DNA from 4 places in the Aeromicrobium sp. WCS2018Hpa-31 genome. Region 3 is predicted to be linked to each of the others. Evidence: predicted binding sites of a transcription regulator. Region 3 holds the regulator's gene; each other region holds the start of a gene.

Region 1 (7,091 bases), on a different contig from region 3:
CCAGACCTCCACCACCCAGACTCCCACCACCTGAGCACGACCACCCCCTAGGAGAGACATGTCCGTGCACAAGATCGGGATCGGCGCCGCCCTCGCGGCTGCCGCCCTCACCCTCACCGCCTGCGGCGGTGACCCCACGGAGGCCGGCGCGTCCGACTCCGACACGATCGTCGTCGGCTCGGCCGACTTCACCGAGGCCGAGATCGTCGCCGAGATCTACGCCCAGGCCCTCGAGGCCAAGGACGTCAAGGTCGAGAAGAAGCTGCGCATCGGTGCGCGCGAGGCCTACATCCCCGCGCTCGAGGGTGGCGAGATCGACCTCATCCCCGAGTACACCGGCAACCTGCTGCTCTACTTCGACAAGGACGCCACGGCCACCGAGCCAGGTGCGGTCGAGGACGCGCTCGACGACGCGCTGCCGGACGAGCTCGAGACGCTCGAGCCCGCCCCGGCCGAGGACAAGGACTCCTACAACGTCACCCGGGAGCTCTCCGAGTCCGAGGGCATCACCTCGATCGGCGACCTCGCCAAGCTCGGCACGGTCAAGGTCGGCGCGAACCCCGAGTTCGAGACCCGGCCCTACGGCGTCCCCGGCCTGAAGAAGGTCTACGGCGCCAAGGACGTGGAGTTCACGCCCATCAGCGACGCCGGTGGACCGGCCACGATCAAGGCGCTCAAGGACGGTGACGTCGACGTCGCGAACATCTACTCGACGACGCCCTCGATCAAGGCCAACGACCTCGTGACCCTCGAGGACCCGGAGAACCTGATCGCGGCACAGAACATCATCCCGCTGATCAACGACGCGAAGTCCAGCGACGTGGTCGAGGACGCTCTCGACGCGGTCTCGGCCGAGCTGACGACCGAGGACCTCATCGAGCTCAACGGCCGTGTCGACGGCGACGAGAAGGCCTCGGCCGCCACCGTCGCCAAGGAGTGGTTGGAGGAGAAGGGCCTCATCTGATCGATCGGACCCGTGTCACGGCCCGGCACCCGCGTGGGTGCGGGGCCGTGGTGCGTCCGGCCTCGGTTCGGTGCGCCCCGGACGCGCCAGGGAGTGTGGCACCCTGTGACCCGTGCCACATGCTCACGTCAACGGGATCTCGTTCCACTACACCGACTCCGGCGAGCCGTCGCCCGGTGCGCCGACGCTGGTGATGGGCCACGGCCTGCTGTTCAGCGGCTGGATGTTCCACCCGCAGGTGGCGGCGCTGAGGGACCGCTACCGCTGCATCACGGTGGACTGGCGCGGACAGGGGGACACCCCGGCCGCAGCGGACCGCGCTGCCGACATGGACTCGCTCACGGGGGACCTGGTGTCGCTGCTCGACCACCTGGGCCTCGACGCGGTGCACTACGCCGGTCTGTCGATGGGCGGGTTCGTGGGCATGAGGCTCGCGGCCCGGCACCCGGACCGGGTGCTCTCGCTCGTGCTCCTCGACACCAGCGCCGGTCCCGAGGACCCCGAGAAGGTCGCCCAGTACCGCACCCTGGCGCGGGTCTACCGCTGGCTCGGCATGGGGCCGGTGCGCTCGAAGGTCGAGCCGATCATGTTCGGCCCGGACCTGCTGGGCTCGTCGCGGCGCGACGAGGTCGTCGGCCCGTGGATGGCGAAGCTGGCCACGGTCGACCGCCGAGGCATGCGCGCGGCGATCCTCGGGGTGACCGATCGCGACCCGATCGCTCCGGAGCTGGGCCGGATCGAGGCGCCGACCCTGGTGATCGTGGGGGAGGACGACGTGGCCACGCCGGTGGCCAAGGCCGAGGCGATCGTGGCCGGCATCGCCGCTGCTCGCCTCGAGGTCGTGCCGAAGGCGGGGCACTCGAGCACCATCGAGCAGCCCGAGGCCGTGACGGCGCTGATCGAGTCGTTCCTGGCCGACCAGGTCTGACGTCGGCGTCAGCCGGCTCGGGCGATGCGGATGTGTCGTCCGGTGCGGTGGGTGCGCAGGGTGCGGCCGATGTCGTGGGTGGTGGGGTCGATGGTGAAGTACCCCTGGTGCACGAGGGCATGGCACCGGGGACACAATCCGATCAGGTTGGCCAGGTCGGTGGTGCCGCCGTGGGACCAGTACTCGACGTGATGCACGTGCACGATGGGTCCCCAGCACCCGAGCCCGCCGCAGCGTCCGCCTTGGCGGGCGACGACGGCCTTGCGCTGGGCGGGGGTCGCGAGCCGTGCGGTGCGGCCGACATCCAGCACGGAGTGCTTGCCGGCGGTCAGGATCGGGGTGAGCGCGCTGTCGCAGAGCATCTGCTGGAGCTGGGCCGGGCCGATGGTCCCGAACCCGGCGAGGTCAGCGGTCGTGGTGTCGACGTCGTCGGCCAGGTCAGCCAGGTCGAGCGTCATGGAGACGTGGGGTCGGACTCCCTTGTCCTGCGGAAGTCCGGACTCGAGGATGCTGCTGAGCATCTGGTCGAGTGCGGTGACGCGGCGTTCGTTGACGGGTCGGTCGTCCTCGGCGCAGGTGGGTGCAGACAGGGACTGCAGGACGGTCTTGAGCTTGGCACCGGTGTCGAACGGCAGGAAACCGGTGACATGAAACCCCTCGCCGACGGCCGAGAGCTTGATGTCGTGCTTGGCCATGCCCTTGATCCAGGCCTCGTCGAGGTCGTCCGGGTGCGCAGCGTCGCGGAGCTTCTTGACCGCCTGGCGCATCTTCTTGGGCTCGGCCTTCGCCGCGAGGTCCAGCATCCAGTCCATCGAGACCTCCACGACCGCCGGGTCGATGTGACGACTCGCGTAGGTGAACGCATCCACATGATCGAGTGACACGGCGCCCGCGCTGGCCAGATCGGCGAGCTCGGGCATGTCGTTCAGCGTCCGCGCGGAGCGAGTGAGCTGGGCGGCGTCCTTGGTGTCGAGGTGCAGCTGGTCGCGCAGCCAGTTCTTCACGTTCGAGCAGCCCTCGGCCTCGTGGTCGCCGTGCTCGGCCATCTCGGCGACTAGCTCGACCTTCGCCGCATCGATCGAGTTCTGCACGACCTGCAGCAGCCGCAGCGCATCAGTGGTCGTGGGGTACTCACGCAACACACGCGCAGCAGTGGCGAGCTGCTCGGCGACGTGCTGCGTGGTCATGAGTCCAGGTTACCGAACACGTGAGCGATACTACAGGGTCGAAAGTCCCGAAAAGTCCTGCAATGGCAGCATTCTTCCTCTGTGCGCGATGTCGCGCACATGAGCCATCCGACCCGTCGCTGAGCCTCAGCCGACGACGGTCCAGGGCTGGCGTGGGAGGGACGCGGGGTCGAAGGACGCGAGCAGGTCGGACGGGGTGTCACCGCTCAGGCCGAGCGACGCCGTGATCATGGCCCAGGCCTGGTCGCGGCCGAGCTCGCGGAGCGTGACCGCCCCGTCGCGCTTGGCCAGGCGGACGCCCTGGGTGTTCACGGCGAGCGGGACGTGCGCGTACGTCGGCTGGGCGTGGCCGAGCAGCGAGGCGAGGTAGGCCTGGCGCGGCGCCGACGTCAGCAGGTCGTCGCCGCGCACCACCTGGTCCACGTCCTGTGCCGCGTCGTCGACCACGACGGCCAGGTTGTAGGCCGGTACGCCGTCGTTGCGACGCAGGACGAAGTCGTCCAGGGCGCCCTCGACGTCGCCGTGGAGCTCGTCGTGCACGGTCCACGTGGGCGCCGCGGACCGCAGCCTCAGGGCCGCCGGCCGCTCGGCGGCGCGAGCGGTGCGTTCGTCGGCGGTCAGGTCGCGGCAGGTCCCCGGGTAGGCACCGGGTGGCAGGTGGGGTGCGCTCGCCGCCTCCTGCACCTCGCGACGGGTGCAGAAGCACGGATAGGTCAGGCCCGCCGACTCGAGGGTGGCGATGGCGGCGTCGACGACGTCGCGTCGTTCGCTCTGGCGCACGGCGGGTCCGTCCCAGTCGATCCCGAGGGCGCGCAGGTCGGCCAGCTGCTGCTCCTCGGAGCCGGCGCGGACGCGGTCGAGGTCCTCGACGCGCATCAGGAAGCTGCGCCCGGTGGAGCGGGCGAACAGCCAGGCGAGGAGCGCGGTGCGGAGGTTACCGACGTGCAGGTCGCCGGACGGCGAGGGAGCGAAGCGTCCGGCGGGCATCGTCCGAGTATGTCGGACGGGTCTCGAGGTGGCGCACGATCATGGTCACGAGCTGGTGGGCCCCGAGCAGGAAGACGGCGCCGATGGCGAGAGTGAGGACGAGGCTGAGGAAGGTGAGGAGGACGGCGACCATGGGGTCATCGTAGGTCGAGAACTACACGCTTCCAACTCGAGTTTCCGCAGGTCAGGGTCTATTCCTGGAAAAGAGCCCAAATGTGACCAAGATCACACCGAGATGCTTCGGGTGAGGGGAGATCTGGTACCCCCTACGGGATTCGAACCCGCGCTACCGCCTTGAAAGGGCGGCGTCCTAGGCCGCTAGACGAAGGGGGCGCGGCCGCCCCAGCATACGGGGCCACGAAGGCCGACGGGACGCACCCCTCACCCCGCGTGCGCCACCCGACGGCCGTGGAGCGCTCGGGCAGGATGGACCCGTGGTGGAGATGAGCGAGGACCGGTTCGACGAGCTGGTCGAGGCCGCGTTCGCGCAGGTGCCCCCCGAGCTGACGTCGATGCTCGACAACGTGGTGCTGTTCGTCGAGGACGACGCCCCGCCCGAGGACCCCGACCTGCTGGGGCTCTACGACGGCGTGGCGCTCACCGAGCGCGACACCGCCTACGGGGGCGTCCTGCCCGACCGCATCACGATCTACCGCAACCCCACCCTCGCGATCTGCGACACCGAGGACGACGTGGTGCACGAGGTCGGCATCACCGTGGTGCACGAGATCGCGCACCACTTCGGCATCGACGACGCACGGCTGCACGAGCTCGGCTATGCCTAGCCGGGTCCGCCGCGCGGGCGAGCGCTACGTCACCGAGGGCGAGGGCGTGCGCACGCTCCACTCGTTCTCCTACGGCGCGCACTACGACCCCGACAACGTGGCGTTCGGCCCTCTGGTGGCGATCAACGAGGAGCACGTCGAGCCCGGCCGCGGGTACGACGCCCACCGCCACGCCGACGTCGAGATCGTCACCTGGGTGCTCGAGGGGGCGCTCGCGCACCGCGACACCACCGGCCACGCGGGCACGATCGCGCCGGGCGTGGCGCAGCGGCTGAGCGCCGGCGGGGGGGCCGAGCACGCCGAGCTGAACGCCTCCCCGACCGAGCCGCTGCGATTCGTGCAGATGATGCTGCGCTCGCGCCACGACGCCGCACCGCAGTACGCCTCCGCGGAGGTGCCGGAGGAGCCCGGGCTCCATCTGACCGTGCCCGTCCATGCCGACGCCGAGCTCCTCGTGGCGCGTCCTCGGGCCGACGGGCCGCTGGAGGTCACCGGTGCCGCGAAGGTCCTCGTCCACGTCACGCGCGGCCAGGTGGTGGCTGACGGCGTCCGCCTCGGACCGGGCGACGAGCTCCGCGCGACCGACGTCGAACGCGTCCTCGTCGCCGGTGACGGCGAGGCACTGGTCTGGCGACTGCCCGACCCGCGCTGAGGAGCCGGACGAGGCGCCACCCCTGGGTCGTTGACGTCTGCAACCATCCCGGGTGGAGGTCCGCCCTCCCGCCGCTCTAGTCTGAGCGGGTGAAGGGTTGGAGCGAGCACCAGCGGGCGGTCGACAGGTTGCTCGGCTCTTATGCCGCGATCCCGGCCGGCGCCCCGGTCCGCCTCGCCAAGCGCACGTCCAACCTGTTCCGCCCGCGCGCCGACCCGGGCGTCCCCGGTCTCGACGTCGACGGTCTCGACGGCGTCGTCGCGATCGACGTCGGCGAGCGCACCGCCGACGTCCAGGGCATGTGCACCTACGAGGACCTGGTCGACGCCACCCTCCCGCACGGTCTGATCCCCTACGTGGTCCCGCAGCTGCGCACCATCACGCTCGGCGGTGCCGTCACGGGGCTCGGCATCGAGTCGACGTCGTTCCGCAACGGCCTCCCGCACGAGTCGGTCCTGGAGATGGACGTGCTCACCGGCGCGGGGGAGATCGTCACCTGCAAGCCCGGCGACGCGCTGTTCGACGCCTTCCCCAACTCCTACGGCAGCCTCGGCTACGCCACGCGCCTGCGCATCCGCCTCGAGGCCGTGCCGCCCTACGTCGCGCTGCGCCACGTCCGCCTCGACGACGCCGCCGACGCTGCGACGATGCTGGGCGACGTCGCCGAGTCCGGCAGCTGGCACGGCGAACCGGTCCACGGGCTCGACGCCACCGCCTTCGCGCCCGACGAGGTGTACGTGACGCTGGCCCGGTTCACCGAGGAGCCCGGTCCGACGTCGGACTACACCGGACAGGACGTGTTCTACCGCTCGCTCCAGCGCCGCGAGACCGACCGCCTCACGATGTACGACTACCTGTGGCGCTGGGACACCGACTGGTTCTGGTGCTCGGCCGCCTTCGGTGCCCAGAACCCGTGGGTGCGACGTGCCTGGCCCCGACGCTGGCGACGCTCCGACGTCTACCACCGGATCATCGCGCTCGACGCGAAGGTCGGCGTCAGCCGGCTGCTCGACCGCGTGAAGAAGGTCCCTGGCCGCGAGAAGGTCATCCAGGACGTGGAGGTCCCGGTGGCCGCGGTCCCGGAGTTCCTCTCCTGGTTCGACGCCGAGGTCGGCATGCGGCCGGTGTGGCTGTGCCCGCTGCGCACCACCCGTTCCTGGCCCGGCTACCCGCTGCGTCCGGGCGAGACGTACGTGAACCTGGGCTTCTGGGGCACCGTCGTCGTGCCGGCGGGCTCTCCCGACGGTCTGGTGAACCGGCGCATCGAGGAGCACGTGCACACCCTCGGCGGCCACAAGTCGCTGTACTCCGAGGCCTTCTACGACGAGGCGACCTTCGCCGACCTGTACGGGACCGCGGCGCTCGACGCCGTGCGCGCCGAGCACGACCCCGAGGGGCGACTCAGCTCCTTGTACGAGAAAGCCGTGAGGAACTCATGAGTATCATCACGCGGGACACCGACACCCTCACCATCGCCGGCGCCGTCGAGCGCCTCATGCGCGACGGCATGCCCTTCCGCTTCGAGGCCTACGACGGCAGCAGCGCCGGGCCCGAGGACGCCGACATCACCGTCCGCCTGCGCACCGAG
Region 2 (7,091 bases), on a different contig from region 3:
CTCGACGCCCTGGCCGAGCAGCTGGCCCAGTCCTACCGCGGGTCGAACCTCGACGACGTCGACCTCGACGCGCTCTCGCGCCAGCTCGGCGACGAGGCATCGGTCGACCTGCGCACGCTGAAGGAGCTGGAGAAGGCGCTGCGCGACTCCGGCGTGGTGCAGCGCGGCACCGACGGTGCCCTGCGGCTGACCCCCAAGGCCATGCGCCAGCTGGGCAAGGCGCTGCTGCGCGACGTCGCGGAGTCGATGTCGGGTCGCCAGGGCCAGCGCGACACCCGCCATGCCGGTGCGGCCGGCGAGCGGTCGGGCGCCACCCGCGAGTGGGCCTTCGGCGACACGGAGCCGTGGGACGTCACCCGCACGGTCACGAACGCCGTGGTGCGCACGGTCGGCGAGGGTGGGACCGCGGCGTCCATGGCCCGCGACGGCGTGCGGCTGCAGATCGGCGACGTCGAGGTGCAGGAGACCGAGGACCGCACGCAGGCCTGCGTGGCGCTGCTCGTGGACACGTCGTTCTCGATGGCCATGGACGGCCGCTGGGTGCCCATGAAGCGCACGGCGCTGGCGCTGCACACCCTCATCAGCACCCGGTTCCGCGGCGACGCGCTCGAGCTGATCTCGTTCGGCCGGCATGCCGAGTCGATGCAGATCGAGGAGCTGACCGCTCTCGACGCGCAGTACGCCAAGGGCACGAACCTGCACCACGCCCTGCTGCTCGCCAACCGACACTTCCGCAAGCACCCGAATGCCCAGCCGGTGCTGCTGATCGTCACCGACGGCGAGCCGACGTCGCACCTGGAGTCGTCGGGCGAGGTGTTCTTCAGCTACCCGCCCCACCCGGTCACGATCGCCCTGAGCGTCCGCGAGCTGGAGGCGTCGATGCGCCTGGGCGCGAAGACCACCTTCTTCAGGCTGGGCGAGGACCCGGGCCTGGCCCGCTTCATCGACCAGATGGCGCGCAAGGTCGACGGCACCGTCGTGGCTCCGGAGCTCGACGACCTCGGCGTCGCGGTCGTCGAGTCCTACCTCGGCTCCCGCCGCGGTGGCACTGGCGGTGGCGCTGGGTTCGACGGCGGCTTCGGCGGCTGGCCCGGCCGCGGCTTCTGGGCCGGCTGAACTACGGTCGGTCCGGAGAGGACGGGACCGTGCCACAGACCATCGAGCTGACGCTCGACGAGGACCTCGACGCCGCCGTGCGCGGGGAGTGGGACCTGCTGTCGGCGGCGGGGCTGCCGAGCCAGGCGCTGCACCTGGGGCTCACCAACGCCCCGCACGTCACGCTGGGTGTCGCGTCGGCGCTGAGCCAGGCGACGATCGAGCGCCTTGCCGACGTCGAGCTGCCCGACGAGATCCGGCTCGGGGGACTGCTGGTGTTCAGGGGACGACGGTCCGCCGTGGTCTCGCGTGTGGTGATCCCGAGCGCGGCTCTGCTGGCCACTCACGCGATCGTCGACGCGGCGATGGCCGACGCGCCCGGCCGGCCCGACCTCACGCTGCCGGGCCGCTGGACGCCGCACGTCACGCTCGCCCGTCGTCTCGACGACGAGCAGCTCGCGCACGCGCTCGACCTCCTGGCCGGGATCCCGCCCGAGCTGGTGGGCGCTCCTGCCGCCCTGCGCCACTGGGACTCCGACGCGAAGGCGGTCCACGTCCTGCGAGCACGCGGCGACGCGTGACGGCGGGACCGGCACGACGCCTCTCCAGGGGATGACGAGACGTCGTGCCGGCGATCGTGGGCCCGGTCGAGGGTGCGACGCCGGCCCGGGCAGCGCTGCCTACTGGGCCGCGTACCCGCCGTCGACCAGGTGGTAGCTGCCCGTCACGAACGTGGCCGCGTCCGAGGCGAGGAAGGCCACGAGCGACGCGACCTCCTCGGGGGTGCCGAGGCGGCCTGTCGCGTGCTTGGCGGCGAGGGCGGCCTGCGCGTCGTCGTCGAGGTTGGCCTCGAGCAGCGGGGTGCTGATGAAGCCGGGGCCGACGACCGTCACGCGGACCCCGTCGGCGCTGTGCTCGAGTGCTGCGTTCTTCGTCAGGCCGACGAGCGCGTGCTTCGTGGTGACGTAGGCCGAGGAGCCGGCGATGCCGACGGAGCCGAGCACCGACCCCATGTTGACGATCGCGCCGCCGCCGGCGTCCGTGATGGCGGGGATCTGTGCGCGCATGCCGTAGAAGACGCCGTTGAGGTTGACGCTGACGACCTTCTCCCAGCTGTCGACGGGGTAGCTGCCGACGGGCTCGGCGGCACCGCCGATGCCGGCGTTGTTGACGGCGATCCGCAGCGGTGCCATCTCCTGGGCTGCCGCGACGGCGGCCTGGGCGACCGCGGGGTCGGCGGCGTCGCCGACGAAGGCGCGCGCGGTGCCGCCGGTGGTCTCGATCTCCTTCACGACCTGGTCGGCCGAGTCCTGTCGCAGGTCGTGGACGAGCACCGAGGCTCCGTTCGCGGCGAGCAGCAGGGCCACGGACCGGCCGATGCCGGAGCCGGCGCCAGTCACGATCGCGGAACGGTCCGCGACGTCGTAGGTGGCCATGATGTCCTCACTTTCTGTCCGACACCTGTCGGACAAATTTCATCCTACAACTGTCGGATAGACTTGCCCAGCGGTGTGACGAACGAGACCGGGGCAGTCCCGGCGACGTCGGTGAGGAGGGGTTCCATGGACGCGAGAGCCCGACGTAGCCGTGACCGGTTGTTCGCTGCCGTCCTTGCCCTCGCGGCCGAGACGCCCGTCGAGCAGCTGAGCGTCACCGAGGTGGCCCGCCGTGCCGACGTGCATCGCTCGACGTTCTACGAGCACGCTTCCACGCCGGACGGACTGCTGCGTGCCGCGCTCCTCGCCGAGCTCGACGGCCTGCGCGCCGATCTCCTCCACGACCCCGGCCGAGGCACCGACGCGGCCGTGGTGGAGACGACACGACGGGTCCTGGAGCACGTCCTGAGGCACCTGCCCGTGTACCGCCGCGGACTGGCCGACGACGCGGGAGCCGGAGGTCTGCACGCCATGCTCGGCGAGCACTTCCTCGGGTCCTCGCGGCAGCTGCTCGAGCAGGGCCGCCTCTCGCTGCCCACCGAGGTCCCCGGCGCCGACCCGGACGTCGTCGCCGACGCGGCCCTACGCCTCATCGCGCTCGGGACGGTCGGCGTCATCCGGTCGTGGATCGACCTGCCCGACCCGGACGCGGCGGCGTTCACGGCGATCTACGGCCGGCTCGTGCCGGACTGGTGGTCACAGCTCGACCGATGACCGGGTTCGTCCGACCCTGCCGGCTGCCGATGGTCGAGTCGAGACACTCCAGGCGGCTCAACACGTGGTGTTCGAGTGCCTCCACGACCGTCAGCGAGGGGAGGTGTATCGAGACCACTCTGAGCGGCTCAGCGGTAGCCGCCCTGCGTGTCGACATCGCTGGTGCGTGGTCTCGATACGCCGTCCCGAGCTCGCTGGCGCTCGCCGGGACGGCTACTCGACCAGCGAGGTGGGTGATGGTCGAGTGCCTCCACGAGCGCCAGCGAGGGGAGGCGTATCGAGACCACTCCAGGCGGCTTAGTGGCAGCCGGGCAGCACGGATGCCCCGACCAGTGGTCGGGGTGTCGTGATGGGACGGGGTTCAGGGTCGCCAGCGGGTGTTGCGTTGCCAGGTGTCGGAGCCGGGGAGCTTCCACTCGACGTGGCCGTCGTCGGGGTTGATCCGTCCGATCCAGCCTTGGTCGTGGGCTCGGTGGTGGTGGAACGGGCAGAGCAGTGCCCCGTCGCGGATGTCGGTGGTCTTGGAGATCGCGTGAGGATTCAGGTGGTGAGCCTCGGTCCACCTGGCGTCGCGGTCGCACCCGGGTGTCGTGCATCCGCCGTCTCTCTTCTCCATGGCTCGGCGCGAGCTGCGGTTGAAGTACCGATTGGCCGAGCCGAGGTCGAGCGGGAGCGGCTTGCCATTCAAGACCATGGGGACGATCTGTGCCGAGCACGCCAGTCGCCTCGCCTCACCGGCACTGATCCGGGTGCCGTCCGAAAGCCCGGCGGCCTTCACGCCTCCGACCAGGGTGTCGAGGTCCAGGTTCACCGTCACGACGGCGCTGACGCCACCGTTGCTGGGGAGCTGGTCGGCGGGGAGGTGCTCGACGAGGGTGGCGAACGCGTGCCCGAGGCGCTGAGGGTAGGTCTGCCCGAAGCCGACTTCGTCGTGCTCGCCGGTCGCGGCGTTGACGGTTCCGACCTTCTGGTGCGGCGCAGCCAAAGCGTCGAGCGCGGTCTTGAGCATGGCGCCCTGGGCTTCGGGGAGGGTGAAACGTCCGGTGACGGTGCCGTCGTTGTTGTCCCACATCGAGAAGCTGGTCTTCTTGCGGGCCTCATCCTCGCGGCGGCGGAGGATCTCGTCCTCGTCGGCGTCGACCTCGTTGACGGTCTTGCGGTAGGTCTCGGTGATCCGGGCGGCCCTGCGGCGCAGGTCCTTCAGGGTCAGCTTCTGTGCGTCCTTGAGCAGGGTCTTCTCACACATCAGGCGCTGCTCGCTGGTGACGTCCTCGGGCAGCTTCGCGAGGGCGCGGGAGAGGATGTCGGCCTGCTTCATCGTGATCTCGCCTGCCGCGAGGGCGGCTTCGGTGAGGGTGGTCTGTTCCTCGATCCGTTCGGCGGTGTTCACCAGCGCGTCGGCGCCACTGCGGTCCCCACCGAAGTCGATCGAGATCGTCGCCCCGGTCGACGTGCCGGTCCCGGTTCGAGGGCCGTCACCGTTCTGGGCGGCCGTGCGGGCTTTCTCGAGCACCCGTGCGGCGGCCATCTTGTGCGCCGCGACCTGAGACTCCAACCGGGACAGTTCGCCGATCAGACGGCGCACCTCGCCGGTCTCGAGTCCGTCCCACGCGGCGGTGGGCAAGGCGGAGAACGACTCGCGGGCGTTGCGCACGCATGCCGGCACCGGGTGGGTGTCGAGTGCGGCGACGCTCATGCTTCCTCCTGCTGGTCTACCCTCATTCTATAGGACAGATCAGACAAGAAACAAGCACACGTTCGAATCCGTGACGGAGGTCCCGGACCTTCCGGGACCTCCGTCACGCCGATGCCTCATTCGAGCGTCAGGCCCTCGGCCGGAGCCACCCGCGACGCCCGTCGGGCGGGCAGGACGCAGGCGGCGAGGCCCGCCAGGGCGGCCACGACCACCACGGCCAGCAGCTGGTCCCACGGCGTCACGAGGGAGACGTCGGAGACGGCCGTCCGCACGACCGCGAGCGTCCCGAGCCAGCCGTAGGTCACGCCGACCGCCGTGCCCAGGACCGCGGCGACGAGCGCCAGCAGTAGACCTTCGGCAGCGAGCATGCGTCGCAGCTGGCGCCTGGTGAGTCCGAGGGCGCGCAGCAGCGCGTGCTCACGGCCGCGTTCCAGGACCGACAGGCCGACGGTGTTGGCGATGCCCACCAGGGCGATGCCGACCGACACGGCCAGCAGGCCGAGGACCGACCACACCAGCACGTCGAGCTGCTTCTCGACCCACCCCCGCTGTTCCAGGGTGCTCGTGAGCTCGAGGTCACCGTCGCGGGCGACGGCGCCCAGGCTGCCGCTCAGCTCGTCGACGTCCGCGCCGTCGTCGGCTCGCACCCAGACGGCCTGCGGCTCGATGCTGCCGCCGAGGGCCTCCAGCACGCCGGGCCCGGCCACGACGGACCGCCCCCACTCGCTGCCCACGAGCACCCGCTCGACGTCCACGGTGCGGCCGGCGCGCTCGAGCGTCATCGTCTCGGGGAACCCGGTCTCGGTGTCGGCCGAGACGTCCGGCGGGATGAACACCTGCAGGCGACCGGGTTCGACCAACCCACGACCTCGCGCCACCGACGAGGCGGCGGCGTCGGGCGCGAGCACGGGAACCTCCCCGACACCGTCGAGCGTCGCGCGGACGCCGGGCACGGCCTCGGCATCCTGGACGCCGCGAGTCGCTCGCACCGACTCGAGCGTGCCGGCCGAGACGGGTCCGTCACCGGTGAGCGCGACGTCGACCGGGTACTGCTTCTCCATCTCGTCGTCCATCGCCCCGCGGGCGCTGGCCATGCCGGTGAGCACCGCCGTGGTCAGGGTGACGCCGACGAGCAACGACGCCGTGGTGGCGGCGCTGCGGCGCGGGTTGCGCACCGCGTTGGCCGTGGCGAGGCGGGCGGCGAGACCGGTGCGGCCCAGGAGACGTCCGGCCACTCCCAGCATCGCCGGCACGAGCACGGGTCCGAGCAGCAGCACGCCGACGAACGACAGCATGCCGCCGGCCAGGAGGGGCGGCATGGACGTCTGCTGCACCGCGAGGGCGAGAGCCGCCGAGCCGGCGAGCACGGCCGCGACACCCAGGGCCACACGTCCCTTGCCGGCACGGGTGCGGACGTCCGCGTCCATCGGCCGGAGCGCGGCGAGCGGGCTGACCCGCACCACGCGTCGGGTCGGCAGCCAGGCCGCCGTGACCGTCACGACGATGCCGCCGACGAAGGCTGCGACCATCCAGGTGGGAGACAACGAGACGGTCCCCAGCAGACGACCTCCGGTCACCCCGCGCACCGCGGCGACGATGCCGTAGCCCGCCCCGGCGCCGGCCAGCACGCCGACCGTCGACGCGACCAACGCCACGGCGAGGGACTCGACGCGGACCGAGCGGACGACCTGGCGTCGGGTCGCGCCGACGCAGCGCAGCAGGGCGAGGTCGCGGGTGCGCTGCGCGAACAGGATGGTGAAGGTGTTCGCGATGACCAGGACCGCCACGAAGCCGGCGATGGCGGCGAACAGCAGCAGCACGTAGCTGATCACGTCGACGCCCTGGTTCACGGCGATCACGCGCGCGTCCACGTACGCGGCGCGGTCGCGCACCTCCGCGTCCACCGCTCGGGAGAGCGCGGACGTGGCGGCTGCGGTGTCACCGCCGCGCACGTCGTAGACGACGGCGTCGGGGTAGGCCGACGGGAGCTTCGACAGGGTGCCCCACGGGACGTAGACGTCGGCCGCGAGGTACGACGACGGCTTCGCGATGCCGACGACCGTCACGGTGCTCGCCTCCTCGCCCTTGCCCACGACCAGCTCGTCGCCCACGCCGAGTCGCGCCGCCGTGGCGGTGCGCTCGTCCACGAG
Region 3 (7,091 bases):
GCTTCAGGCCGGGCGCGTCGACGACGTGACCCTTCTCGGCGATGAACTCCATGATCGCCTCGATGGTCTCGCCGGTGTAGCCGAGCTTCTTGAGCGCGATCGGGACCGTCTGGTTGACGACCTGCATGGAGCCGCCGCCGACCAGCTTCTTGAACTTGACCAGCGAGAAGTCCGGCTCGATGCCGGTCGTGTCGCAGTCCATCATGAAGCCGATGGTGCCGGTGGGCGCGAGCACGGACGCCTGGGCGTTGCGCCAGCCGTTCTTCTCGCCGATCTTCAGGTTGTCGGCCCACTGCTTGGTGGCCTCGCGCTGCACGGCGATGTCCATCGAGTGCAGCGTGCGGATGTCGTCGTTGGCGGCGAGGTGCTTGCGCATGACCCGCGTGTGCGGCGTGGCGTTCTGCTTGAAGCCGTCGTACGCACCGACGACGCCGGCCAGCTCGGCCGAGCGACGGTAGGACGTGCCCGTCATGAGCGACGTGATCGAGGCGGCCAGCGCGCGGCCACCCTCGGAGTCGTACGCCAGGCCCGAGGCCATGAGCATCGCGCCGAGGTTGGCGTAGCCGATGCCCAGCTGGCGGTAGGCGCGCGTGGTGTCGCCGATCGCCTCGGTCGGGAAGTCGGCGAAGCAGATGCTGATGTCCATCGCCGTGATGATCAGCTCGACGCTCTTGACGAACTTCTCGACGTCGAACGTGGTGCCGTCCTCGGACAGGAACTTCATCAGGTTGAGGCTGGCCAGGTTGCAGCTGGAGTTGTCCAGGTGCATGTACTCCGAGCACGGGTTGGACGCGGTGATGCGGCCGGTCTCCGGCGTGGTGTGCCAGTCGTTGATCGTCGAGTCGTACTGGATGCCCGGGTCGGCGCAGGCCCAGGCGGCCTTGGCGACCTTGCCCCACAGCTCGTTGGCGTCGATCTCCTCGATCACCTCGCCGTTGGTGCGGGCACGCAGACCGTAGGAGGTGTGCTCCTCGACGGCGCGCATGAAGGCGTCGTCGACGCGGATGGAGTTGTTGGCGTTCTGGTACTGGACGCTGGTGATGTCGTCGCCACCGAGGTCCATGTCGAAGCCGGCGTCACGCAGGACGCGGATCTTCTCCTCCTCGCGCTCCTTGGTCTCGACGAACTCGACGATGTCGGGGTGGTCGATGTCGAGCACGACCATCTTGGCCGCACGACGCGTGGCGCCACCGGACTTGATGGTGCCGGCGGACGCGTCGGCGCCGCGCATGAAGGAGACGGGGCCCGACGCGGTGCCGCCGGAGGAGCGCAGCAGCTCCTTGGACGAACGGATGCGCGACAGGTTGAGGCCGGCACCGGAGCCGCCCTTGAAGATCAGGCCCTCCTCGCGGTACCAGTTGAGGATCGAGTCCATCGAGTCGTCGACGGCGAGGATGAAGCAGGCGCTGACCTGCTGCGGGCTCGACGTGCCGACGTTGAACCAGACGGGGCTGTTGAAGCTGAAGACCTGGTGCAGCAGCATGTGCGTCAGCTCGTGCTCGAAGACCTCGGCGTCCGCGTCGGTGGCGAAGTAGCCGTGCTCCTTGCCGGCGGCGGTGTACGTGAGCACGACGCGGTCGAGCAGCTGGCGCAGGCTCTGCTCACGCTCGGGCGAGCCCACAGCGCCGCGGAAGTACTTGGTGGTGACGATCGTGGAGGCGTTGACGCTCCAGAAGTCGGGGAACTCCACACCGCGCTGCTCGAAGACCGTCTCGCCGGTCTTCCAGTTGGTCTGCACGACGTCGCGACGCTCCCACGTCACGGCGTCGTACGGGTGCACGCCCTCGGTCGTGTACACGCGCTGGATGCTCAGGCCCTTGCCGGCCTTGCTCCCGCGCGTCTTGCCGGACTGTGCCCGGCCCGTCGATCCGTCGACCGTCTCCGTCATGTCGTGCTCCTGTGTCGCTGCTGGTGTGTGAAAGGTCGTGCGTCCCGCCCCGTGGCACGGGACGAGGTCGTTCAGGGTGCCGGTGCCGCCCGTGGGCGGCGGGTGGTCAGGGAAGCTGTCGTGCGGTGTGCTCGGCCAGCTCGCCGTCTGCGGCGCGGGCCATGAGGACGGCGATCTCGGCGGCGAAGTCGTCCACCGAGTCGAACGCCTTGTAGACACTCGCGAAGCGCAGGTACGCCACCTCGTCGAGGCTCTTGAGCGGGTCGAGGATGGCCAGGCCGACCTCGTGGGCCGCGATCTCGGCCGCACCGCTCTCGCGCAGTGCGTCCTCGACCTGCTGGCCGAGGCGTGCGAGGTCGTCGTCGGAGACCGGACGGCCCTTGCAGGCCTTGCGGACGCCGGAGATGGCCTTGTCGCGGTTGAAGGGCTCGGTGGCCCCCGACCGCTTGAGGACCGTCAGCTGCATCTGCTCGATGGTCGTGAAGCGCTTCTCGCACGCTCCGCAGACCCGACGACGCCGGATGGCGCCGCCCTCCTCAGCCACCCGGGAGTCGAGCACGCGGGTGTCGGGGTTCTTGCAGAACGGACAGTGCACGGTGCTCTCCTCTCGGGCTGATTTCTTCGCGGGATCTGGGGACAACCTGGGGATGAAGAGGTGGATGGCCCGGGATTCCTGTGGGTAAGTCCCCCGTCCCTGTGGGACTAGATGTGGAGAACTACATCGGTGTAATCACTAGATGTAGTGGCTACCGTACGCCTGCACACCAGGTCATGCAAGCAAGTCTGACGAGTTGCGCAGACAAATCTGAGAGCTCGATGTTTGCGCAGGTCAGCGGCCTCTCGAGTCACACGAGCCTCAGGTGTCACGGCGTGTCCCGGCGCCACCGAGGTGGAACCACCCCCTCCTCGACCACGACGTACCCGGTCCCGAGGGGCTCTCACCGAAGCCTCTTCCTCTCAGGAACAATAGGGAGGACGATGACCGCATGACCATGCGACTGAACCCCTACCTGAACTTCCGCGACGAGTCCCGCGAGGCGCTCGAGTTCTACCAGTCCGTCTTCGGCGGGACGATCGAGGCGATGACCTTCGGCGAGGCCGGCATGAGCGACGACCCCGCCGTGGCCGACCGGATGATGCACGGCCACCTCGTCACCGACGCCGGCTTCGACCTGATGGCCTCCGACACTCCCCCGGGCGGTGACCAGCCGTCAATGGGCACGGCCATCAACGTCACCCTCAACGGCGACGATCCCCGCATCCGCAACTACTGGGCCGGACTCAGCGAGGGCGCCGAGATCGTGGCACCGCTCGAGCGTGCACCGTGGGGCGACGAGTTCGGCCTGCTGAACGACCGCTTCGGCGTGGCCTGGCTGGTCAACCTCGCCGCGAGCCAGTAGGCCTGCGCCAAGCCCACCACGCTGCGCCCCTCAGATCGGGCGCGGCACCGCCACGCCCAGGTGCTCGAGGGCGGCGTCGACGAGCGCGAACGCGGCGAGACGGCTGCGCGTCGCGTTCGCGAGCGCCTGACGCTTCAGCTCACCGGGTTCGGAGCCGCTCACCCGCACCAGGTCGGCGCTCTCGTCGACCCAGCGGCTGAACGTCTCCGGCGTCACCTCGGGATGGAACTGCCAGGCGATCACGCGGGCACCGAAGGCTTCGTCGACGAAGCACTGCGGGCCGAACCAGGAGCTGCCGATCACCCGCGCCGTGGGCGGCGGGCTCAGCACGTCCTGGTGGAACTGGCCCCACGGCCCCTCCGGGCAGAGGACGTCGTCGAGCGTGTCGACGCGGCGCCACCCGATCTCGGCACCGTCGCCGCGGTACGACGTGCCGCCGAGGGCACGGGCCACGAGCTGGGCGCCGTAGCAGATGGCCATCACGGGGACGCCGGAGCCGAGCGCCACCCGCACGACGTCGGACTCCGCTTCCACGACGTGGGCCCAGCGGGGCTCGTGCGCCGAGCGCTCCGAGCCGAGGCTCAGGACCAGGTCTACGCCGGTCGCCGACCACGGGGAGTCGATCGTGTCGCGGTCGATCCAGGTCAGCTCGGCGCCGTGCTCCCGCAGCCGCTCCGTGACGTAGCCGCCGGAGCGGTCGGTGTCGTCGGCCAGCACGTGCACCTGCAGAGGGCGGCCCGACGAGGTCGGGTCCGCCGGGGTAGGGGCGTCGTTCATGCCCCCATGGTGCCGGACGGGCCCGTCACTCGTAGACGGGCACCGCGAGGTCGGAGCCGAGCTGCAGCGCACCGGCGCTGGGCAGCGAGTTCATGCGCATGATGTCGTCGACCGTGTCGCGCACGTCGCCCTCGGGGTTGGCGTCGGCGGCGATCTGCCAGAGCGTCTGCCCCTCCTGCACGGTGACGACCGTGGTGGCCGGGACCGCACCGGCGTCGGAGGTGGCGACGGTGGACGAGCCGAGAGCGACGACCGTGACCGCCAGCGCCGCGATGACGGCGAGCAGGAGCACGAGGCGGCCCCGACGGGTCAGCCGGACCGCGGCCGGCTCGGTGGTGCTGCGCGGAGCCGAGGCGATCCCACGGGAGAACGACGGGGCGAAGCGGCTGGTCTCGTAGACGGTGATGGTGCTCATGGTGACCTCCGGGGAAGGGAGAGGAAGGAGTCTTGGTGTGTCGATCGAGCACCTGTCGATGTCATTCGAACGTCGATGCTCCGGGGGCGGTGGTGCTCCGCGGATCCGACGAACAGATGTTCGATCGAACACGTGTACGACAGTAGGGGAAGGCGCCGACAAAAGCAGCCCCCTTTCGAACAGGAATCCGAACAGGACCGCCACTCGCCTGCAATTCCAGTGAAAGAATCTTCGACACGGTGTTCGACTGTGACGCGTCGCACGCGCGTGGCCGCCGTCTCAGGACGGTTGCGGGGCCGTCGAGCACGGCATTCGAACGCGCGACACGCTGTCGAACATGTGTTTGTAAACGTCCCCGCAGAGGTCTAGCGTGGGGACCATGAGCGACGACAGCACCCTCGACCCCTCCGCCGACGCGCCGCGTCGGGGCCGCCCGAAGGGTTCACGCAACTCCGTGCGTGAGCTGCCCGACGGTCCCGTCGACGAGATGACCGGCCTCACCGGCCGGCAGCAGAAGATCCTGCACTTCATGCGCGACCAGATCGAGCAGCGCGGCTACCCGCCCAGCATGCGCGAGATCGGTGGCGCCGTCGGCCTGGCCAGCACCTCCTCGGTCGCCCACCAGTTGCGGGTCCTCGAGCGTCTCGGCTACGTCAAGCGCGACCCGAATCGCCCGCGCGCGATCGAGATCTTCCTGCCCGAGGTGGTCAAGGCGCGGCGCACGCTCAGCTCGGCCGACGACTCCGAGGTCGACGAGACCGGCTTCGGCGACCAGCGCCCCGAGGCCACGTACGTGCCCATGCTCGGTCGCATCGCCGCGGGCGGTCCGATCCTGGCCGAGGAGCAGGTCGAGGAGATCTTCCCGCTCCCCCGCTCCCTGGTCGGCGACGGCACGCTGTTCCTGCTCGAGGTGCGCGGCGACTCCATGGTCGACGCGGCGATCTGCGACGGCGACTACGTGGTCGTCCGCCAGCAGCCGGTCGCCGAGAACGGCGAGATCGTCGCCGCCATGCTCGACGGCGAGGCCACGGTCAAGACGTTCCAGCGCAAGGACGGCCAGATCTGGCTGCTGCCGCACAACGACGACTACTCCCCCATCGACGGCAACCACGCCACGATCCTGGGCAAGGTCACCACGGTGCTGCGCCGACTCTGACTCCCGTCGACCGCTCACTCGCACGACGCGAAGGGCCCCCTCCCACCCGGGCCTGTTCGGCTTTTAGTGTGGTTTTGGGCGCGCCTTGTCCGGCCCTCCCGGTAGCCTTGACCCTTCGGTCAGGGCCCGGGAGGGCCGGTTCGCGTTCGGAGGGGGTCGCTGGTGGTTGCCGCCCGCGACCTCGAGGACGGCACTGCCGGTAGGACCGGCGCCGGCACGCTGTCTGGCGGAGACGTCCCGCCAGGAGGACAACTGACCGACGCAGCAGCACCGCAGTGCCCGGACCCGTCACACGCGGGGAGCCGGGTGCGCCGCCGTGGGCTCAGGGCCTCCGCGGCCGGCACGCGGCAGCGGTTCGAGTGCCTGCCCGAGACCGGAAAGCGGCACTTCTTCACCACCCCGGCCGCCGGAGCGGTCGAGGCTGGACGCTCACCGAGGCAGCGGTGCCCTGACCCGTGGCACGCCGACGCCCGGGTCCAGGGACGAGGCACGCGCACGACGAAGGCGGGCACCTGGCGGCGGTTCCGGTGCACCCGGCCCGACGGCAGCTCGCACTTCTTCCAGGTGCTCGCCTCGGCGGCCGGCACCCAGCTCACCTCGCTCGACCGCCCGCCGGGGTGCCCCGAGCACGCGGTCTCGAAGGTGACCCGGCAGGGCGTGTACGGCCGCGGCGCCACGAAGCGGCAGCGCTACCGCTGTGTCCCCGCCGACGGCACGGCGCCACACACCTTCACCCCGCCACTGGCACGGGAGGCCGTCGAGGTCGGTGTCGAGAGCTGCACGACTTGCGACGAACTGCTCTCCCCGCACCGCGGCGCGCTCACCGGCGCCCGGCACACCCCGTGGACGCTCGCGTTGTACGCCCGGGCGCTGAACGAGCTCTCGATGGGCGCCAGCTACGCGGCGGTGTCGCTGATGATGCGCGAGTACCGCGACCGAGCCAGCCGCCACCTGCTCGAGCACCATGGCGGCGGCGCGCTGCTCGACGGGCAGGCGACCGGGGCCGCGCAGTCGTACACCGCCGCGCAGGGCAAGTCCGCCTGGCACCTCGCCGCCGACCTGGTGGAGCAGTACGCACCGCTGCTGTGGCGCCCCGTCGAGCAGCAGATGCGCGACCGCGACCGGCAGCAGCGCGCCGCGAACGACCAGCAGCTCGCCGCTGCACCGAACGCCGCGCTCGCCACCCCCATCACCTGGCTGCTCGACGAGCAGCCGGTCATTTTGTCCGGCCGTCGCCGGCGCGGCCAGCAGCGGCGCCTTGAGCGGAACCAGTGGAGCTTGCTGGTGGTCGTCGAGGTCCGCTGGCACCCGGCCGAGGACCCGATGAGCTACCCGCGTCGGGAGTACCGGCTCCGGCTGGCGCGCGCCTACCCGCGCGCGAACGAACAGGCGTGGCGGCTGGTGCTGGACGAGCTCGGCGAACGCCCGGACTTCATCGTCGCCGACAACGCCGAA
Region 4 (7,091 bases), on a different contig from region 3:
TCATCACCACGGGCATCAAGCTCCAGCAGAACGTGACGCTGGTCGTCGGGGCGGTCCTGGTGGCCGCCCTCGCCCTGTTCATCGACTGGCTGGCTCGTCTCGTGGAGATCGCGGCTGCGCCGAAGGGAGTGGGCTGACATGCGTCAGCACCCCAGCAAGAAGATCGTCGGCACCGTCGCCGGACTGCTCTGCCTGGCCCTCGCCGGCTGCGGCCTGCAGTCGGCCTCCGGCGCCGTGCTCGGAGCCGAGCCGGGGACCATCAAGCCGGTGACGTCGCTCGAGGACGTGCCGGTCACCGTCGCCGCGAAGGACTTCACCGAGCAGCTCGTGCTCGGCAACATGATGTCGACCGTGCTCAGCGTGGCGGGCGCCGACGTGACCAACCTCAGCAACACCCCGGGCAGCTTCGGTGTCCGGCAGGCGCTGCTCGACGGTCGCGTCGACATCTCGCCGGAGTACACCGGCACCGGCTGGATCAACTACCTCGGCAACGACAAGCCCGTGAAGGGCGAGGAGCAGCAGTACAAGGCCGTGTACGACGCTGACCTGAAGAACGGTCTGACCTGGCTGCCGTACGCGCCGATGAACAACACGTACGCCTTCGCGATCGCCGAGAAGAAGGGTGAGGAGCTCGGCATCACCAAGCTGTCGCAGCTGGCCGACCTGCCCCCGGAGGAGCTGACGTTCTGCGTCGAGAGCGAGTTCGCCAAGCGCGACGACGGCTTCGTCCCGATGCTCGAGGCCTACGACCTCACCGAGTCCGACCTCGCCAAGGTCACGAACCTCGACACCGGCGTCATCTACACGGCGACCGCGAACGGGACCTGCAACTTCGGCGAGGTGTTCACCACCGACGGCCGGATCCCGGGTCTGGACCTGAGGGTGCTCGAGGACGACCGCGAGTTCTTCCCGCTCTACAACCTGAGCTTCGTGGCGAAGACGTCCTTCCTCGAGAAGCACCCGGAGGTCGCAGACCTGTTCGACCAGGTGCTGTCCAAGCTGACGAACGAGGTCATGCTCGAGCTGAACGCGAAGGTCGACGTCGAGGGGGAGGACCCCGCGATCGTCGCGCGCGACTGGTTGAAGTCCGAGGGACTGGTGAAGTAGGGCCGTTCCCGGCTCCGCCGGTCAGCGCAGGTCGAGCCGCATGAGGACTCTCGGGAAGCCGGCGAGGGTCGACGTGGTCTCGGCGGCCTGGGTGAACCCGGCGGCCTCGAACAGCGCCTTCGTCCCGACGTAGGCCATGGTCAGGTCGACCTTCTCGCCGCGGTTGTCGACGGGGTAGCCCTCGACCGCAGGGGCCCCCTGCTCGCGGGCGAGGTCGACCGCGCCGGCCAGCAGCGCGTGGGAGATCCCCTGCTTGCGGTGGCCGGGACGGACGCGGATGCACCAGATCGACCAGACGTCGAGGTCGTCGACGTGCGGGATCCTCCGGCTGGTCGCGAACGAGGTGTCGGCGCGGGGATGCACGGCGGCCCACCCGACGACCTCGTCCTCCTCGTCGTAGGCCAGCACGCCGGGTGGTCCCTGCTCCATGAGCTCACGCACCTTCTCGCCCCGTGTCTCGGCAGCGAGCTCGCGGTTCTCCTTGGACGAGGTGAGCCGGTAGCTCAGGCACCAGCAGACGTTCGCGTCCGGTCGCTTGGGGCCGACCATGGTGCGGACGTCCTCGAAGACGGTGGCAGGACGGGTCGTGACGGCCATGGTCCAGTGTGCCTCTCGTGTGGCGACATCTCGTTGATCATCGAAGCGGGGAAACTCGGACGCTGAGGCATCCGCGGTGCGTTCGGCATGGGGGAGGAGGCTCAGCCGGCTCGGGCGATGCGGATGTGCCTGCCGGTGCGGTGGGTGCGCAGGGTGCGGCCGATCTCGTGGGTGGTGGGATCGATGGTGAAGTACCCCTGGTGCACGAGTGCATGGCAGCGTGGGCAGAGCCCGATGAGGTTCTTCAGATCCGTGGCGCCGCCGTGGGACCAGTACTGGACGTGGTGGATGTGGACGATGGGTCCCCAGCAGCCGAGCCCGCCGCAGCGTCCCCCTTGCCGGGTGACGACGGCCTTGCGCTGGGCGGGGGTGGCGAGCCGTGCGGTGCGGCCGACGTCGAGGACGGAGTGCTTGCCGGCGGTCAGGATCGGGGTGAGCGCGGAGTCGCAGAGCATCTGCTGGAGCTGGGCCGGTCCGATGGTGCCGAACCCGGCGAGGTCGGCGGTCGTGGTGTCAGCGTCCTGGGCGAGGTCGGCGAGGTCGAGCGTCATGGAGACGTGGGGGCGGACGCCCTTGTCCTGGGGAAGTCCGGACTCGAGGATGTTGCTGAGCATCTGGTCGAGGGCGGTGACGCGGCGTTCGTTGACGGGGCGGTCGTCCTCGGCGCAGGTGGGTGCGGACAGGGACTGCAGGACGGTCTTGAACTTGGTGCCGGTGTCGAACGGCAGGAACCCAGTGACATGAAAGCCTTCTCCGACCGGTGAGATCTTGATGTCGTGCTTGGCCATGCCCTTGATCCAGGCCTCGTCGAGGTCGTCGGGGTGCGCAGCGTCGCGGAGCTTCTTGACCGCCTGGCGCATCTTCTTGGGCTCGGCCTTCGCCGCGAGGTCCAGCATCCAGTCCATCGAGACCTCCACGACCGCCGGGTCGATGTGACGACTCGCGTAGGTGAACGCATCCACATGATCGAGTGACACGGCGCCCGCGCTGGCCAGATCGGCGAGCTCGGGCATGTCTTTCAGCGTCCGCGCGGACCTGGTGAGCTGGGATGCGTCCTTCGCATCGAGGTGCAGCTGGTCACGCAACCAGTTCTTCACGCTCGAGCACCCCTCGGCCTCGTGGTCGCCGCGCGCGGCCATCTCGGCAACCAGCTCGACCTTCGCCGCATCGATCGCGTTCTGCACGACCTGCAGAAGCCGCAGCGCATCAGTGGTCGTGGGGAACTCACGCAATGCACGTGCAGCCGTGGTGAGCTGCTCGGCGAGGCGCTGCGTGATCATAAGACCACAATAACGAACGCATGAGCGATATCGAAGAGTCGAAGGTCCCGGAAAAGTCCTGCCATTCCGGGGTTCTGCCCTGGGGGAGTAAGCGCTTCCCGACGACGAACGACGAGTCGGGCGGACCCGTCGTGGGAGCCTGCTCCCATGACCGATCCCACGTGGCTGGAGATCCTCGTGCGCATGTCCGCGGGTGAGGAGACCGAGGAGCCGACCGAGGGCGTCGTCGCGGTCCGGCTCGACCATGGATCCGAGGAGCTCACTCGCTTCCGCGTCCGGAAGCACGGTCAGCGGTGGCGCGCGGAGCACCTCTCCGGCCGGCCGCGCACCATCCAGGGTGATCGCTACACCTACACCTTCGACGACGAGGACGGGGAGCTCGGCGAACCACGTCGGACGGAGCGGGCTTGCGGCGACCACCCGCACGACGATGTCTCGTTCGTCCTGAGACGACGTGAGCCGTGGGACTGGCGTCCGGACGGCAGCGACTACAACCGCCCCGCCGCGCGGCCGGAGCGCACGACGTTCCTCGGTAGGGACGCGTGGGAGGTGAGACTGGCGCCGCCCCGCCACAAGGACGGCGAGCTCGTCGAGGTGGTCGACGCGCTCGACGGCAGACTCCTGGCGCAGAGCAACACCGTCCACGGAGACTTTGCGCGCTGGGAGGAGCTGCGCGTCGTCGAGTCGCTGCCCGACGACCTCTTCGTCTGGGACGGACCATTCTCGGCGGTCCACGCCTTCGGGGAGGACGACGTTCCTGACGAGCTGCGGGAGGAGGTCGAGGTCCAGCGCCGTGCCGAGGAGGCCTTCGTCGCCTCGCTCGGTCTCGGTGACCTGTGGGTGGCAAGCAGCGGTGACACCTTCGGCCATGTCGACGACGGCGGTGGTGGCGCGCTCGTCCATTGGAGCGCCAGCGCAGGCTTCCACCTGCTGCGGCACCCGCTCGGGTCGCCCGTGGACGAGGAGGACGAGGGCGCCGAGCAGACGGTCTGGACCGACGACCGGTGGCGCTGGACCCTGGTCACGACCGGCGTCGAGCCGCGCGCGCGTCGTCGACTGGTCGAGGACCTCCAGGAACGCACCCGGTCCCTGTCCGCCACTCCTGACCCCTGACGGTGCCACCGGCCGCCGCTGCTAGGCTCGGCCACGTTCCACCCGACATCCTTTAACCACCGTCCCGTGAGGCGGAGAAGGAGGTCAGACATGGTCGTGCCCGACGGCACATCCGGTCCTGACGCTCGTGCAGCCACCCCCTCCGACGTGGGGCGCACCGTCCTCGACGAGACCGACATCTCCCGGGCCCTCACCCGGATCACGCACGAGATCCTCGAGCGCAACCGCGATGCCGACGGTCTCGTGATCCTCGGCATCCCCACCCGTGGCGTGCCGCTCGCGAAGCGCATCGCCGCCCGCATGAGCGAGGTGGAGGGACGCTCCATCAACGCAGGCGCGCTCGACATCACGATGTATCGCGACGACCTGCACAGCGGCCCCGTCCGGTCGCTGGAGCACACCGACATCCCCGACGACGTCGACGGACGCACCGTGGTCCTCGTCGACGACGTGCTGATGAGCGGTCGCACCATCCGCGCCGCGCTCGACGCGCTCGCGGACCTCGGCCGCCCCAAGGCCGTGCAGCTCGCCGTCCTCGTCGACCGGGGTCACCGTGAGCTGCCGATCCGCGCCGACTTCGTGGGCAAGAACCTGCCGACGTCGCTCACCGAGAAGGTGCGCGTGCGCCTCTCGGAGGCCGACGACCGGCCCGACGCCGTCTCCATCGAGGGAGGCGTGGCATGAAGCACCTGCTCAGCGCCGGCGACCTCGACCGTGACGAGGCGGTGCACGTCCTGGACACCGCCGAGGAGCTCCTCGGAGTGGCGCAGCGCCCGATCAAGAAGCTGCCCACGCTGCGCGGGCGCACCGTGGTCAACCTCTTCTTCGAGGACTCCACCCGCACCCGCATCAGCTTCGAGGCGGCGGCCAAGCGGCTCTCCGCCGACGTCATCAACTTCTCCGCCAAGGGGTCCAGCGCCTCCAAGGGCGAGGGCCTGAAGGACACTGCGCTCACGCTCCAGGCCATGGGCGCCGACGCCGTGGTCGTCCGGCACGGCGCGTCGGGTGCCCCGCACCGGCTCGCGCACGAGGCCTGGACGAAGGGCGCCGTGGTCAACGCCGGTGACGGCACGCACGAGCACCCCACCCAGGCTCTGCTCGACGCGTTCACCATGCGCCGCCACCTGACCGACGATGCGACGAACGGCACCGGCGCCGACCTGTCCGGCAAGCGCGTCACCATCGTCGGCGACGTGCTGCACAGCCGGGTGGCGCGCTCCAACGCCCTGCTGTTGCACACGCTCGGCGCGCACGTCACGCTCGTCGCGCCGCCCACGCTGCTGCCCGTCGGCGTCGACACCTGGCCGGTCGAGACGTCCTACGACCTCGACGAGACCCTCGAGGGCACTGACGCGCTCATGATGCTGCGGGTCCAGGGGGAGCGGATGAACGACGCCTACTTCCCGAGCGCCCGCGAGTACAGCCGTCGCTACGGTCTCGACGTCGCCCGCATGAACCGACTGCCCGACCACGGGATCGTCATGCACCCCGGCCCCATGAACCGCGGCATGGAGATCAGCGCCGACGTCGCCGACTCCGGCCGCTCCGTCATCGTCGAGCAGGTCACGAACGGCGTCGCCGTCCGCATGGCCGTCCTGTACCTGCTGCTCGGCGGCTCCCAGAACCAGAACGAAGGAACGGCATGACCTCCTACCTCCTGCGAGACGCCCGTCCGCTGGGCGGCGACCCCGTCGACCTGCTGCTGCGCGACGGCGTGATCGTCGAGATCGGTCCCGACCTCGACGCGGACGGGGCCGTCGTGCTCGACGCCGAGGGCCTCGTGGCCCTGCCCGGTCTCGTCGACCTGCACACCCACCTGCGCGAGCCCGGCCGTGAGGACGCCGAGACGGTGCTCACCGGCACGCAGTCGGCAGCGCGCGGCGGCTTCACCTGCGTGCACGCCATGGCCAACACCTCGCCCGTCGCAGACACGGCCGGCGTGGTCGAGCAGGTCTGGCGGCTCGGCCGCGAGGGCGGCTTCTGCGACGTCCAGCCCGTCGGCGCCGTCACGGTGGGCCTCAAGGGCGAGCGACTCGCCGAGCTGGGCGCCATGGCGGACTCCGCCGCCGGCGTCCGGGTGTTCTCCGACGACGGCATCTGCGTGTCCGACGCCGTCCTGATGCGCCGCGCGCTGGAGTACGTCAAGGCCTTCGACGGCGTGGTCGCCCAGCACGCGCAGGAGCCGCGGCTCACCGAGGGCGCCCAGATGAACGAGGGTGCGCTGTCCGGCGAGCTCGGTCTCGTCGGCTGGCCCGCCGTCGCGGAGGAGGCGATCATCGCCCGCGACGTGCTGCTGGCCGAGCACGTGGGCTCGCGGCTGCACGTCTGCCACCTGTCCACCCGCGGGTCGGTCGAGATCGTCCGCTGGGCCAAGAGCCGCGGCATCGACGTCACCGCCGAGGTCACGCCGCACCACCTGCTGCTCACCGACGACCTCGTGCGCAGCTACGACCCGATCTACAAGGTCAACCCGCCGCTGCGCACCGCCGACGACGTGGCAGCCGTGCGCGAGGGTCTTGCCGACGGCACGATCGACATCGTCGCCACCGACCACGCCCCCCACCCCATGGAGGACAAGGAGTGCGAGTGGTCCGCCGCCGCCTTCGGGATGATCGGCCTGGAGACCGCGCTGTCCATCGTGCAGGAGTCGATGGTCGACACCGGCGCCCTCTCCTGGGAGCAGGTCGCCGAGGTGCTCTCGGCGCGTCCGGCCCGCATCGGCCGCGTGCGCGAGCACGGCCGCCCGCTCGCCGTGGGCGAGCCGGCCAACGTCGTGCTGTACGACCCCGCAGCCACCCGCACCGTGGTGCCCGGGGACACCGCGTCGCTGTCGCGCAACACCCCCTACGCCGGGCGCGAGCTGCCCGGCCGCGTGGTCGCCACGTTCCTGCGCGGCGTCCCCACCGTCCTGTCCGGCGAGCTGACCGAAGGAGTGCACGCATGACCCAGATGTCCACCACCCGACCGAGCGGGGCGCGCCGTGCGCCCGTCGCC

The links. Region 3 encodes LexA, which represses DNA repair genes until DNA is damaged. Its sites were predicted from a motif close to TCGAACANNTGTTCGA; they were not measured.
Region 1: the regulator LexA is predicted to act here: its motif matches at 3,092-3,107, upstream of RQG84_RS03765 (DUF222 domain-containing protein).
Region 2: the regulator LexA is predicted to act here: its motif matches at 4,992-5,007, upstream of RQG84_RS05425 (DUF222 domain-containing protein).
Region 4: the regulator LexA is predicted to act here: its motif matches at 2,997-3,012, upstream of RQG84_RS14810 (DUF222 domain-containing protein).

Annotation. Positions count from the first base shown of each region.
Region 1 is NZ_JAVTJF010000002.1:324,279-331,369, forward strand. Features, by position in the region: gene RQG84_RS03750 (ABC transporter permease) at 1-34, shown strand, start outside; gene RQG84_RS03755 (ABC transporter substrate-binding protein) at 59-964, shown strand; gene RQG84_RS03760 (alpha/beta fold hydrolase) at 1,077-1,892, shown strand; gene RQG84_RS03765 (DUF222 domain-containing protein) at 1,901-3,079, opposite strand; gene gluQRS (tRNA glutamyl-Q(34) synthetase GluQRS) at 3,206-4,066, opposite strand; gene RQG84_RS03775 (hypothetical protein) at 4,014-4,199, opposite strand; tRNA gene RQG84_RS03780 (tRNA-Glu) at 4,324-4,399, opposite strand; gene RQG84_RS03785 (metallopeptidase family protein) at 4,510-4,851, shown strand; gene RQG84_RS03790 (pirin family protein) at 4,844-5,503, shown strand; gene RQG84_RS03795 (FAD-binding oxidoreductase) at 5,593-6,942, shown strand; gene RQG84_RS03800 (class I SAM-dependent methyltransferase) at 6,939-7,091, shown strand, end outside.
Region 2 is NZ_JAVTJF010000003.1:300,934-308,024, forward strand. Features, by position in the region: gene RQG84_RS05405 (VWA domain-containing protein) at 1-1,116, shown strand, start outside; gene RQG84_RS05410 (2'-5' RNA ligase family protein) at 1,146-1,676, shown strand; gene RQG84_RS05415 (SDR family NAD(P)-dependent oxidoreductase) at 1,776-2,531, opposite strand; gene RQG84_RS05420 (TetR family transcriptional regulator) at 2,658-3,245, shown strand; gene RQG84_RS05425 (DUF222 domain-containing protein) at 3,607-4,941, opposite strand; gene RQG84_RS05430 (ABC transporter permease) at 5,058-7,091, opposite strand, start outside.
Region 3 is NZ_JAVTJF010000010.1:101,117-108,207, reverse strand. Features, by position in the region: gene RQG84_RS14125 (vitamin B12-dependent ribonucleotide reductase) at 1-1,888, opposite strand, end outside; gene nrdR (transcriptional regulator NrdR) at 1,995-2,483, opposite strand; gene RQG84_RS14115 (VOC family protein) at 2,875-3,288, shown strand; gene RQG84_RS14110 (glutamine amidotransferase-related protein) at 3,319-4,065, opposite strand; gene RQG84_RS14105 (LysM domain-containing protein) at 4,091-4,480, opposite strand; gene lexA (transcriptional repressor LexA) at 4,860-5,636, shown strand; gene RQG84_RS14095 (hypothetical protein) at 5,943-7,091, shown strand, end outside.
Region 4 is NZ_JAVTJF010000011.1:56,032-63,122, reverse strand. Features, by position in the region: gene RQG84_RS14825 (ABC transporter permease) at 1-137, shown strand, start outside; gene RQG84_RS14820 (glycine betaine ABC transporter substrate-binding protein) at 139-1,107, shown strand; gene RQG84_RS14815 (GNAT family N-acetyltransferase) at 1,129-1,704, opposite strand; gene RQG84_RS14810 (DUF222 domain-containing protein) at 1,806-2,984, opposite strand; gene RQG84_RS14805 (hypothetical protein) at 3,132-4,097, shown strand; gene pyrR (bifunctional pyr operon transcriptional regulator/uracil phosphoribosyltransferase PyrR) at 4,188-4,781, shown strand; gene RQG84_RS14795 (aspartate carbamoyltransferase catalytic subunit) at 4,778-5,743, shown strand; gene RQG84_RS14790 (dihydroorotase) at 5,740-7,041, shown strand; gene carA (glutamine-hydrolyzing carbamoyl-phosphate synthase small subunit) at 7,047-7,091, shown strand, end outside.